3 regions of the Gordonia sp. KTR9 genome follow, and region 1 is predicted to be linked to each of the others. Evidence: predicted binding sites of a transcription regulator. Region 1 holds the regulator's gene; each other region holds the start of a gene.

Region 1 (4,381 bases):
CACCGCTGCACAAGCGAATCGCGGGATCCCTGGGCCCGGCGGCGCGACTCGCCCTGAGCCAGAGCCCGTATGCGGACACCGAGGCGCTGCTCGCCGACTGCACACGACGGGCCATCCGGGATACCGTCGCCGGCGTCGACGACGCCGAGCTGACGGCTCTTCGCTCGCCACAAGCATTTTCGGAATTCCTGGAGCGTATCCGGCCACGGATCACGGAGGCCGCGCCGGACTACTTCTCGCTCGCCGTCGCGGCGCTCGAACGAATGGCGCCGGTCCGGGCGGCGATCGACCGGCACGCCGGTTCGCTGGCCGCCGACGACGTCGCCGAGCAGATCGACCACCTCGTGTTCGACGGATTCGTCGCAGCCACCGCCCGACGGCACCTGGAGAACCTGCCGCGCTACCTCGAAGGTGCGCAGGCACGTCTGGAGGCGCTGCCCGGGTCGGCAGCGCGCGACCAGGCCGGTGTGGCGGTCATCGATCGAGTCGTCGAACGGTGGGCCCAACGACTCGAACAGGTGCCGGAACACCGACGGGCGATCGTCGACGACGAAGCGCAGTGGCTTGTCGAGGAACTACGGGTGGGATTGTTCGCCCAGCGTCTCGGTACCGCGTTTCCCGTCTCGGAGAAACGGGTCCTACGAGCTCTGGACCGGCTCGGCTGAGACGGTGTCGGCCCGCCCGCCGGACGCCGACTTCAGGTCGTCGATCTCGCGCTGGAAATCCTCCACCGAGTCGAACGACCGGTACACCGAGGCGAACCGCAGGTACGCCACTTCGTCGAGATCGCGGAGCGGACCCAGGATCGCCAGACCGACCTCGTTGCTGGGGATCTCGGCCGATCCGCTGGCGCGCACCGTGTCCTCCACCTGCTGGGCGAGCTGGGCGAGTGCGTCCTCGGCGACGTGTCGGCCCTGACAGGCGCGTCGGACACCGCGCATCACCTTCTCGCGACTGAACGGCTCGGTCACACCGTTGCGTTTGACCACGGCGAGCACGGCGCTCTCCACGGTCGAGAAACGGCGGCCGCACTCCACGCACGAGCGGCGGCGTCGGATGGCCTGCCCTTCGTCTGCGACACGCGAGTCGATGACCTTGGTGTCGTCGTTCTTGCAGAAGGGGCAGCGCATCGTGTCCTCACGCAGGTCGCGGGACGCTGAAACGCAACGAATCCGTGCGCTCCGCCGCTTCTCGGCCGGCCCCTGTGACATCGAGGATACCGCCCGGCCTCAGCGGTACCGGGGGGTGAGCAGGGGCTGACCCACCTGCAGCGCACTCGTGGGCAGATCGTTCATCGCGACGATTTCGTCGATCACGATCTCGCGCGGCATCTCCGGCGCCACCCGGCCGGCGATCGTGCTCAGGGAGTCCCCCGCGCGCACGTGGACGACCTCCGCACTCACGGCGGCAGGGGTCATCGAGTCCGAGTAGTTCTGGCCGACGACGCCGAACACCCACACGACGAACGCCAGCCCGACGCCGGCGAGGACCGCCACCGCGGTGCGGCGACGGCGACGGAACACCGCGGCGTCCGGCGCGAGAGGGCCCCGGCCCCTGGACCCCACCGCCGATCCGCAGCTCGTGGCGCCGACACGCGGGGTCAGCGGTGACCCGCCCGCCGGGCGGTTGCCTGCCGGCCGGTTGTCGACCGGGCGCCGACCGTCGGACAGCGGGGCACGGGTCCGGACGCGATCGGCGCGATCGGTACGCGCCCGAACGGTGTCGGGACGGTCGGTACGGACGGGAGCGACGAGAGTGTCGGTGCGCATGGTGCCCTCCGAGTGTTCGGTGCGAGATCCTCTGGGTGAGATCTTCTGGTGTGATGTGTGGTGCCGTCGGTGTTCGAACTTCGATCAGGTGTTCGATGCACTGATGTTCGAATTTGTAGCACGGCGCACCGACAAAGTCTCGCGACACATCGAACAAATGTTTGAGGTGAGGGTTGCACTCCGCTAGGCTCGGACCCGGCTGAACATCCCCACCGGACATCCCACGGGCCATCTACCTGCACGTTCCGAAGACGAGAGGAACCGAACATGAGTGACACCGGCGACAGGCGCGGCCGAGCGCGGGGAGTCGACGACGAGGCCCCGATCGACGTCGCCGCCGCCGAGGCCTCACTCACCCCGCGACAGCTCGGGGTCCTGGAGGTGATCCGCCGCTCGGTTCGCGAGCGCGGTTATCCGCCCAGCATCCGCGAGATCGGCGACGAGGTCGGCCTCGCCTCGACATCGTCGGTCGCCCACCAGCTGCGAACGCTGGAACGCAAGGGCCTGCTCAAGCGAGATGCGAACCGGCCCCGTGCGGTCAACATCGCCCCGAGCGAGCCGCCGTCGCCGGAGACCCCCTCGGCCGGTCAACTACCCGAGCCGACCTTCGTGCCGGTCCTCGGTCGTATCGCGGCCGGTGGTCCGATCCTGGCCGAGGAGGCGGTCGAGGACGTGTTCCCGCTTCCTCGCGAGCTGGTCGGCGAGGGCTCGCTGTTTCTGCTGCGCGTCGTGGGCGAATCGATGATCGACGCGGCCATCTGTGACGGCGACTGGGTGGTGGTCCGGCAGCAGAACGTCGCCGACAACGGCGACATCGTCGCGGCGATGATCGACGGCGAGGCCACGGTGAAGACCTTCAAGCGTCAGGGCGCCAACGTGTGGCTGATGCCGCACAACGAACTGTTCGATCCCATCCCGGGCAACGACGCCGTGATCCTCGGCAAGGTCGTCACCGTGATGCGGCGAATCTGACCTCTCCGCCGACCGAACGGTCGAGCACTGCCGCGGCCGCTTCGCGCGCCGCGGCAGGATCGGACGTGGCCAGCGCGGCGTCGGCGGCAGCACGGCAGTCCTGGGTGGTCACCGCACCGAGCCTGGCCCCCACCGCGGCGGCCGCGGCGGGCGCACTGGACAGCGAGGTCACCCCGAGACCCACGAGGACGCAGGCGAGATTCGGATCGGCGGCCGCCTCACCGCAGACCCCGACCGGCTTGCCCTGTCGGACACCCGCTGCGGCGACACCCGCGATCAGGCTGAGCACGGCGGGTTGCCACGGGTCGGTCAGCCCGGCGAGATCGGCCGACATCCGATCGGCCGCCATCGTGTACTGCGTCAGATCGTTGGTACCGATGGACACGAAGTCCACCTCGGCGAGCACGGCCTCGGCGAGGATCGCCGCCGCGGGCACCTCGATCATGACCCCCGCGACCAGACCCCGACCCCGGACTTCCGCGGCGAACACACGCGCCTCCGCCGGCGAGGCGATCATCGGCGCCATGACCCACGGCGCGACCTTCGAGCCGGCGGCGGCCAGCGCGATCGCGTCGAGCTGATGTGCGCGGATCTCGGGATGCGCCAGGGCGATTCGATCCCCACGGACCCCCAGCGCCGGATTGGACTCGTCGGGATGCGTCACGAAGCGGAGCGGTTTGTCCGAGCCGGCGTCGAGGGTGCGGATCACCACCTTCCGCCCGTCGAAAGCACCGAGGACCTCACGGTAGATCCCGGCCTGCTCGTCCACCGACGGTTCGTCCGCGCGTTCGAGGAAGGCGAGTTCGGTGCGGAAGAGTCCGACACCCTCGACGGGGTGTCCGGCCGCGGCCCGTGCCGACGATCCGTCGGCGACATTGGCGAGCACTGACACACCCACGCCGTCGGCGGTGCGCCCCGGACCCGTCCAGCCGGCGACGACCTCGGCGCGTCGCCGGTCCTCCTCGACGCGTGCCCGGGCCGTGTCCGCATCGGGCTCGACCTCGATGCGACCGGTTGTTCCGTCGACGAGAACGGTTGTGCCGGGCTCGATCTCGGCCAGATCAGTGACCGCGACGACGCATGGGATCCCCAGCTGCCGCGCGATGATCGCGGTGTGACTGGTGGGGCCGCCCAATCGGGTGACGAGCGCGATCGTGCTCGCCGGGTCGAGGCCGGCGGTGTCGGCGGGCGCAAGATCGTCGGCGAGTAACACCGACGGCACCTGCGGTGTCGGCACACCCGGCTCGGGCAGGCCGAGCAGTTCGGCGAGCACGCGGTCGCGGACGTCGTTGAGATCGGTGACCCGCTCGGCCATCAGCCCGCCGAGTTTGGTGAACACCGCCGCGAACTGCTCGGTGGCCGCGACGGCCGCGGCTTCGGCGGAGGCGCCCTTGGTGATGAGCGCCGTCGCGGAACCGATCCATCCCCGGTCCTCGGCCAGCCCCGCGGTCGCCGCGAGCACCTCCGCGGCCACCCCGGTGTTCTGGGAGGCGCGCGTGCGCAGTCGCGCGGCGACGGCCCCGGCAGCCGAGGCGAAGCGCGTCACCTCGTCGGCGCGGCGCTCCTCGGGGATCTCCACGCCGACGCCGAGCGTCTCCGGCGAGTGATCGGGCCGCTCGCCCGGCCACAGCGCCGGACCG
Region 2 (4,381 bases), 1.1 Mb from region 1:
GCCCGAGAGGTCGGGGGTCGGGCGCCACATGAACATCTGGTCGATGGACATCTCGACGTGCATGATGTTGCCGCCGATCAGACCCAGTTCGTCGGCGAGGTCTCTCGGCGTCTGGATGTACCGGTGCGCGATCGACTCGGCGAAACCGGGTGCGTGGCGGTCGACCTCGTCGCAGACCGCCTTCGCGGCGCGGTCGGCCGCGGCGGGCCAGTCGCCCTCGGCCAGCCGGTACGGATGCCACTGTGCCCAGAGATTGATGACGGAGCGGCCCGGCGGTGCGAGCGTCGGGTCGATCGCCGAATAGCTCATCGCGACCACGGCCGGACGCGGCGGGAGCTCGCCCACCGACGCCGCAGCGTGGGCCCTGGTGAGGTGGGCGCGGTCGGTGACCAGCAGTCCGAGAGCAGAATGGACACCGTGCTCGGGCAGGTCGCCGGGCAGATCCCGGTAGTCGGGCAGGCTCGTCGTCCCGAGCCGCACGGCCATCCCGATTCCGCTGCCCACGACGATGGAGCGTCGCCACCGGTCGATGATGCCGGCGTCGTAACCGCCGGCGGCGAGCAGATCCAGAGTGGTCAGCACGTGGCAGGCGCTGATGACGGTCCCGGTGCAGCGGGATTCGCCGCTGCGGGTGACCACTCGCCAGTGGTCACCGCAACGGGCGACGGAGACCGCGGGGTCGCCGCACGAGACGACGCCGCCGTCCGCGCCGATCCGATGGACGAGCGCATCGGTGAGGGCGCCGCTGCCCCCGATCGCGCGACCGGGCGGAATCCGGTGCATGAGTGCGGCGAAGCCGATCATCGGTGCGGTGCCCGGCGCGCTCATGGGCGGACCCGACTGGGCGCCGAACCACGCGAGTCCGGCCTTGAGCTGCTCGGAGTCGAAGTACTCGTCGAGCAGGGAATCGCCCGAGGCCATCAGTTCGGCGGTGAGGTTGAGCACCCGGCCGCCCCGCCGGCCGAAGATCCCGGTGCGCGCCGTGGTGGCGGTGCCGCCGAGGCCGCCGAAGGCACGGCCGAATCTGCCCAGCGTCGCGGGTTGGTAGAACGCGTCCATGACCGCCCGCGCACGCGGCGTCCACGTCGCGACGAACCGCCGGTAGGCTGCGGCATCGGCTGCGCCACAGGCATTCTCGATCGACGCGCAGGTTGCGTCGAGGTCACTCCGGAAGATGATCGGCGGGGCCGTCTCGGTCGCCGGGACGAATGCCCACGGATCGCAGTCGACGTATCGCAGGCCGTGCGCGGCCAGGTCGAGATCGTCGAGGACGGGGGAGTGCCGGATCATCAGGTGCGACGACGACCCGCGGTCGACCCGGTGCCCGGGGAACCGTTCGACGGTCGAGACGGCGCCGCCGGGGATCTCGTCCCGCTCGAGGACCTCCACTTCCCGCCCGGCCTGCGCCAGATAGGCCGCGGCGATCAGACCGTTGTGGCCCCCGCCGATGACGACGGCGTCGCGCCGCATGCCGTGCATCGCTAGCTCCCGGTTCCGGTGCGTCGGGCCGTGGCCGGTGGCTGCAGCTCCAGCGGGAGCGGGCGTCCGAGGAAAGCGAACGGACGTGGGTCACCGGTGAAGGTGAAGTGACGCAGGACGTCGGTGAATCCCATCCGCCGGTACAGCGACCATGCGCGGTTGTCCTCGGCGGGGATCTCCGGTGTCGAGAGCAGGACGTGGCGCTCGGGGCGGTCGGCGAGGAGCCGGGCGAGCAGCCATTGTCCGATCCCTCGTCCCTGGGCGGTCGGATGCACGTGTAGCTCGGTGAGTTCGAAGTAGTCGCGGGCGATCACTTCGATCGTCTCGGGCGGCCGGCCCGTCTGGCGGAGGCCGAGCCGCAGCTGCTGATTCCACCACTGGCCCGTCGCGCCGGTGTAGCCGTAGGCGATCCCGACGAGCAGGTCGTCGGGTCCGAAGCCGACCGGCGGACCGACCCGACGTCGCGCGGCCGGCATGGTCCGCGCCTCGTACGGGCTCACGGTCTCGACCGCGCCCACCGCACGCCATCCGGGCCGGGCCATGTGCTCGCGCCACAGCCCGGCGCGGTGGATCTCGGTGCCGCGCGGATAGTTCATCGCGGTCACGTAGATCTCCAGTGCGGGCTCGAGCCAGGCCCGGGCGTCCTGGCCGGTCAGGCTCACCAGACGGATCGTCAACGGACTCCCGTTCTCTGCGTCGTCATCCTGTGGGGCGTCGTCGACCCGCGTACGCCGGTCGCCGGCGCGGGGGCGGCGGCGCCGTCCTCTCCCGGGCATCGCATGGCGGGCCACTTCCGGGAATTGTCCTATCGATGATGCACACTCGGCAGGAATCGGGTCGCAGGTGGTGGCGTTGTACTTCGCGGCGGCGGTTTCGGGTCACAGATGTCTTGAACACCGACGCCGGGCTAGCTATATTGAACTTGTCGAACGGATGTTCGATGAATGTGCCTCCGCAAGCTGTTCGCGCACATCCACGACACGGTCCGGCGGTGGACGAGGGAAGCGTCTGCCGCCGGACACAAACATCACGCACGAGGAGGAGAACGCCATGGCCAGGCATCGCAGCGCCACAGCTCTCACCCACGCGGTACCCGTCGATCCGGTGATGGTCGGCCGCGCCCGCGACCTCCTCGAGCGTGCGCACCTGCTCCTCGACAACGCTGACGGCGTCGAAGACGGCGCCGAACGTTTCCGTCAGCTCTATCTGGTGGCCCTCCGCGCATCGGGTGCGGCCCTCGCCGTCCATGAGCCGGTGGGGACCATCCGGCGCAAGACGTCGAACGCCTGGACCCGCATCGGCGTGGTCGCACCAGAGCTGGCGCCGATCGCCGCCCGGTTCGCCTCGCTCTCCCCGGTTCGGATGAAGATCGAGTCCGGGATCATCCGCACGGTCGATCCCGACAGTGTGGCGGGGATGCGACTGCTCGTACTCGATTTCCTCCGACAGGTCGAGACGATGGTCATCGCCTACGAGCAAGGAAAACTCGGTTCCGAGGCCCTTCAGATCGGGGCGACGGCGTGAATCCGGCCACACTTGGTCGTCTATCGCACCGGCCGGTCATCCGCAACGGCGAGTAATGGTGGTCGCGGTCGATTTCACCTCGTATCATGGGACGATATAGGCGCAGACGCCTTTCCGGTCGCGGGTGACCTTCGTCGGCGTCACGGATCAGTAGAAGGAGGGTCGGTGCCACTTTCGGAGCACGAGCAACGCATGCTCGAACAAATCGAGAGCGCGCTGTACGCGGAAGACCCCAAGTTTGCGTCCAGTGTCAAGCGTCGACGTCTTGGGAGGTCGAGCGGTCGTCGTCGCCTGCAGGCGGCAGCGGTCTTCGTCGTCGGCCTGGTGATGCTGGTCGGCGGACTCATCGTCGACATCACCATCGGCGGGTTTCCGATAGTGAGCCTGCTGGGCTTCCTGGTGATGTTCGGGGCCGGCCTCTTCGCTCTCTGGGGGGACAGCGGCACCGCAGACTCCGGTTCGTCGGCGCCCAGGGCCGGGAAGAAGCAATCCGGGCCGTCGGGCGGCGGCAAGCGGAAGCTGTCGGAACGCATGGAAGAGCGATTCAATCGCAGGTTCGAGCAGGAGTGATCCGCTGATCTCGACTCCGCGTTCGTCGATCGGCTGACCGACCCCGGTTACAACCGCGTCGCCACCGCGCCAACCGCATACGACAAGGGCCGCGTACCCCACGGGTACGCGGCTCTTTCATGCTTCCGTTCACCGCCTGGGCACCGGACGGATCACGCGGCGCACAGTCGACGGATCCGGACGCCCAGTCGACGGATTCGGGCGCACGGTCGACGGTCCCCACGACGCCCCACCGGCGTTCCCCACTTCTCCCCACACGCGCGCCCCACTATGCCCCACCTTCGCATTTGTCCCGGTCATTCCAGCCCCTCTGGTAACGCCAGACGCCCCTTGTCACGGGTACGAGCGCAGAATTCCGCCGGCGACGCGCCGCGACACGTGCTTCACTTGCCGCGTTTCACTGCTCTGAACTGCGAATTTGTTGAGCGTGGGGGAATCGGGGGGTGCTGGGGGTGGAAAGTGGTGGAAAGTGGGGTACTGTGGCATCACTGGGTGAAGCGGTCCACCACAGCGCAGGAAGCGCAGATCCCGGTGGGCAGGAGGTGTCGACGTGTCCGTGCGATTCGTCGGTACCTACACGCCCAAATTGGATGACAAAGGGCGGCTCACGTTGCCCGCCAAGTTCCGCGATGCACTGGCAGGAGGGGTAGTGGTCACCAAAGGCCAAGATCACAGCTTGTCGGTGTACCGGACCGAGGAGTTCGATGCGATAGCGGCACGGATCGTCGAGGCGTCCCGAAACGACCCCGATCTGCGTGCGTTTCAGCGAACGTTCTTCGCCGGTTCGGAAGAGCAGCGACCGGACGGT
Region 3 (4,381 bases), 150 kb from region 1:
GCCGGGAGTTGACTCGTCCCGCCGGTCACGAACGGGGCATCCGTCCCCCAGATCTCGGCAAACACGTTCGAGTCTGTCTGGCCGGTCCGCAGGTGCCGGTTTCCCAGCAGATACACGCCGTCAGCGAGACTCTGTTTCAAAGTCTCTCGCTCTGCGCCGGTGTACTTGTCGCCGAACGACTCCAGGGCGCCGAGGGACAGCGGCTGCCCTTGAGGTCCGCCACCCCAACTCGGCGTGTAGATCGCCTTCAGGTAGTCGAACTGCTCCTTCGGGATTACTGCGAAGTCACCGCGGGCGAGTGCCGATCGCTGCTCTGGGGTCAGGCTGGTGGCGCGGGAGAAACGGTCCTTCTGCTCGGTGGTGGCTGTACCACTCATGATGGCTTGGACATCGATGCTCGCCTGGCCAGGTGAGTAGCTGGACGCCAGTGGCGCATTGCCCTCTGCATCACCGAAGGCCGTGGCGAGAACGCGCGCCCCGTTACGATCGTCCTCGCCCATCTGGTCGGCCAGGGACTGGAGCGAGACGGTCGCCGTCTTGGCCTCCTCGGAGCGTGCCGCCTGGGCATCGAGTATGGAACGCTCCGTTGCGCTGCCCGCCTCCACGCCCTTGAGCTCGGCCGCATAGTCGCGGGTGTCGCGCACCGTCCAGTCGTCGGCGACGCTGAACTTGTCGCGTTCCAAGCCGAGCGCGCGGACCAGCGCCGTGGTGCGATTCGGACTGATCGCGGCCGACGTGTTTCGCAAGACGTTGGCGGCGTGCGTGAGGTCGGCCCCCAGTTTGTTGATCTCGGCTCGATCCGAGTCGGTGCGGCTCTCACACCCGAGTTGGGAGGCCCCCACCCATCCTCTGGAATCGCCGGCCCTCATCGGCGCTTCGGCCATCCGCTGGGTCAGACCGCTGAGGTCATCCACCGCCGTGTCGAGCGCACTGGCCGCAGCATCGAGAGACATCAGGTCCCAGCCGTTGACGATGGAGCGCGACGGACGCGACATCAGAACTCGGTGATCGCACGGAAGCCGCTGGCCAGTGACTCCTCCGTGTCGGCGACTTCGCCGGCTGCCTGGTAGCAGGTCTGCGACACCTGGTCCATCCTCGCCGCCGCCCGGCCGAGCAGCGACCGAACGGTCTCGTCCTTGCCGGCGCACGCAGCCCCGATGGCCGAGGCCGGCATCGCGTTCGAGGCGTCGCCGAAAGCGGACTTCCCGGTCCACAGGGCGCGCGTCTCCGAGGAACACCGAGCCAGCGCATCTCCGACGCCGGTGATGACACCCAGTTCCTCGACACCAAAGCGCTCAGCCATACAAACCCCCGAGTTTGCAGCAATCCTCGTCGTGGCACACCGCCACGACGAACAACTTAGTACGACTCGGCCCCACCGTGCGTCGGTCATCCACACTCAGGAGGCGGCCAGTATCTGGATCAGCCGAGTCTCGACACCACTCCGCGCTGCCGGCGTGTGTCCGATCGCTGGCGGAGGCACGCTCCGATGTCGGGCCTCGGTCGGGGTGATCACGTCGATCACGCGCACCCCGTCGACGACTCTGACGTCGTAGAACCACCCGGGAGCCTCCTTGGCGCGGTTGTGGATCACGCACGTTCCGTCGGCGTTGACCGCGCTGGTCGGGCCGTTGCGACGATGCGGTCTGGCGTGGTCGATCTCGGCGATCGGCGCACCGCAGTACGGAGTTCGGCACCGTTGATCACGCATCCGGATGTACTGGACCAGCGCGGGCGGGAAACCTCGCGCGCGTGACTCCATCGCCACCAGCGCGCCATCGGAGGGTCTTGCGTACAACTTCCGCAGCGTCGATGCGGTCTCCCCCGCAGCGGTCACCGAATCGGCGACCAGAAGCCGCGCAACGGTCGCCGGGATCGGTCCGTACCCTTGGAGCTCGGCGGCGGCGTCGTCCAGGCCGAGCAGAGACCGTTCGGACAGAACGAGATTCACCGCGATCGGCGTCGGTTCCGCAACGGAACGACCGGTGACACGTTCGACCAAGGTGTCGGCCATGACCTGTGCATGATTTCGGCTGTCTGTCCCGACCACCGAGTCGGCGTGCTTCTTCAGCGCGGCGTACACCGCGATCCCTTCGGTCATCGGCAGCAGCGCCGACAGTTGCGTCATCAGATCCGGAGCGGGCCGGACCGTGACGTGACGATCCTTCCCGGCCTTCGACTTACGTGCCGCCACCGCTTCGGGTTCCAGCTCGTAGGCGTGGCGTTTGGCCAGGACCTCGATCTCGCGATCGGAAACGCCTGTCAATGCCGTTCGATCACCACAGATCCGGCGGTCGATCTCTTCGCGCGATTCACGGATCAGGTAGGCGGTTTCGCGTACCAGGATCATCGCCCGCCACTCGGTGAGGACTCCGTCGGTGAGTGCCGCCAGAGTGTGCGGCATCTCGTGCGCCAGGGCGCGGGCGAAACCGAGGCACTGACTCCCCTTGCGAGGAGACACCTTCCGGGCCAGACCGACCTCGGCGGCCAGGCCGCGACCGCGCCCCTGGTGCGGGACGTTCCGCGCGGCTTCATCCGCCGCGCGCAGGTCATCGAGATTCGCGGTCTCCCGCACCTGAGCCGCGGTGCACGCCGACTTGATCTCTTCGAGGAGGGTGAGCCGACACACCGACTCGGCCTCGTCCGCGCCGGTGAGCATCCCGCCGATTCCCCTCACGATGGACCGCAGATGATCCGTGTCCAACCGAACTGTTGTGTTCGAAGCCTCCTCGTGCATACGTTCGATACTACCGAAGTTCGACCACATCAGCGGGCGCTTTCCACAGGGTCGGGACCGTCTGAATGCTTAGCCATTGAGATCAGTGATGGCATCTGCAACACTTAGCCATATGGCACACAGTACGGTCCCTTTGGACGACATCTTCGGCGCGCTCTCCGACCCGACGCGCCGCGCCGTCGTCGAGCGGCTGGGGCGCGGACCGGCGAGCGTCGGCGAACTCGCCCACCCCTTCCCCATCACTCTGCCGTCCTTCATGAAACACCTACGCGTACTGGAGGACAGCGGGCTGGTTCTGACCAAGAAGGTGGGCCGCACGCGTATGTGCACGCTCGACCGACGTCGTCTACGTCGGTTGTCCACCTGGCTGGACCATCAGCGGACCGTCTGGACCGAACGCACCGACCGACTCGAACACTTCGTCACCGACACCGACACCGACACCGACACCGACACCGACACCGAGGAGACATGATGATCGACCCCGAACTGGACCTCACCCTGCACCGGGTGATCCGCGCTCCGCGACAACGTATCTGGGACGCCTGGACTCAACCCGATCAATTTGCCCAGTGGTGGACTCCGGCCCCGACGGTCACCCGTGTCGACCGCCTCGAGCCCGCGCCCGGCGGTGCGCTCGTGACCCGGATGAGCGAGGACGGAACCACTTTCGTCCCGCACATGGATGCCGTCTTCCTCGTTGCGGACGTGTGCGAGCGTCTGGTTTTCACCAATGCCGTCGACAGTTCGTGGCGTCCCGCCGAACCAGCACCCGTCGCCATGACCGCCGAGATCACGTTAGCCGAGCATGCGGACGGAACCGAGTACAACGTCGTGGTGCGCCATCGCAGTCCGTCTGACCGTGACCGCCACGACGAACTCGGCTTCTACGACGGCTGGGGTTCGGTCACCGCCGCGCTTGCCGAGCTCGTGGAACACGAAGTCTCACAGTGAAGATCACCATCACGCAGTTCATCACACTCGACGGGGTCACCCAGGGTCCCGGTGCCGCCGACGAGGACACCTCGAACGGATTCCTCGCGGGCGGTTGGCTGGTGCCTCACATGGACGAGCAGTTCATCCGCCAGGCGTCGCGGTGGCTCGATCTCGCCGACGGGCTACTTCTCGGACGGCGCACCTATGAGGCGTTCGCCCGCGACTGGCCCGCGATCACCGATCCCGACGACCCGTTCACGGTGCGGATGAACGGACTGCCGAAGTATGTGGTGAGCAGCTCACTCACCGAGACTGATCTGGCATGGCAGCCGGCGACACTGCTGGTCGACGACCCGATCGGCGCGATACGGGACCTGCGCACAGACTCCGACCGTGAGCTGCAGGTCCACGGAAGCGCGACGCTGGCGTCGTCGCTTCTCGAGGCGGGTGTCGTGGACACCCTGCGCCTCGTGGTTGCGCCCACCCTGTTGGGCTCCGGGCGAACGCTGTTCGGCCGCAACAGGGTCGGAACCGGATTCCGACTGGCCGAACACCACGCCACGACCGGAGGTCTGATGATTCTCGAGTACGAGGCGGTGGGACCGCCGGCGGTCGCGGACTACGCAGGAGCGAGCGCCGTGACCCGATAGACCGCGAGCTGGCGGCTAGTCACGCGTCAGCGCCGCCAGGAACATGGCGTCGGTGCCG

The links. Region 1 encodes LexA, which represses DNA repair genes until DNA is damaged. Its sites were predicted from a motif close to CGAACANNTGTTCG; they were not measured.
Region 2: a site for LexA is predicted at 2,406-2,419, ahead of KTR9_RS16380 (SAV_6107 family HEPN domain-containing protein). Genes of this name have one in related genera too.
Region 3: a site for LexA is predicted at 2,731-2,744, ahead of KTR9_RS12555 (DUF222 domain-containing protein). Genes of this name have one in related genera too.

The regions. Positions count from the first base shown of each region.
Region 1 is NC_018581.1:2,423,885-2,428,265, reverse strand. Features, by position in the region: gene hrpA (ATP-dependent RNA helicase HrpA) at 1-665, shown strand, start outside; gene nrdR (transcriptional regulator NrdR) at 639-1,130, opposite strand; gene KTR9_RS11820 (LysM peptidoglycan-binding domain-containing protein) at 1,230-1,769, opposite strand; gene lexA (transcriptional repressor LexA) at 2,037-2,741, shown strand; gene KTR9_RS11805 (phosphoenolpyruvate--protein phosphotransferase) at 2,719-4,381, opposite strand, start outside.
Region 2 is NC_018581.1:3,486,294-3,490,674, reverse strand. Features, by position in the region: gene KTR9_RS16390 (phytoene desaturase family protein) at 1-1,479, opposite strand, end outside; gene KTR9_RS16385 (GNAT family N-acetyltransferase) at 1,482-2,156, opposite strand; gene KTR9_RS16380 (SAV_6107 family HEPN domain-containing protein) at 2,530-3,003, shown strand; gene KTR9_RS16375 (DUF3040 domain-containing protein) at 3,169-3,573, shown strand; gene mraZ (division/cell wall cluster transcriptional repressor MraZ) at 4,124-4,381, shown strand, end outside.
Region 3 is NC_018581.1:2,578,615-2,582,995, reverse strand. Features, by position in the region: gene KTR9_RS12565 (TPR repeat region-containing protein) at 1-995, opposite strand, end outside; gene KTR9_RS12560 (hypothetical protein) at 995-1,303, opposite strand; gene KTR9_RS12555 (DUF222 domain-containing protein) at 1,400-2,659, opposite strand; gene KTR9_RS12550 (ArsR/SmtB family transcription factor) at 2,850-3,212, shown strand; gene KTR9_RS12545 (SRPBCC domain-containing protein) at 3,212-3,691, shown strand; gene KTR9_RS12540 (dihydrofolate reductase family protein) at 3,688-4,323, shown strand; gene KTR9_RS12535 (RsmB/NOP family class I SAM-dependent RNA methyltransferase) at 4,339-4,381, opposite strand, start outside.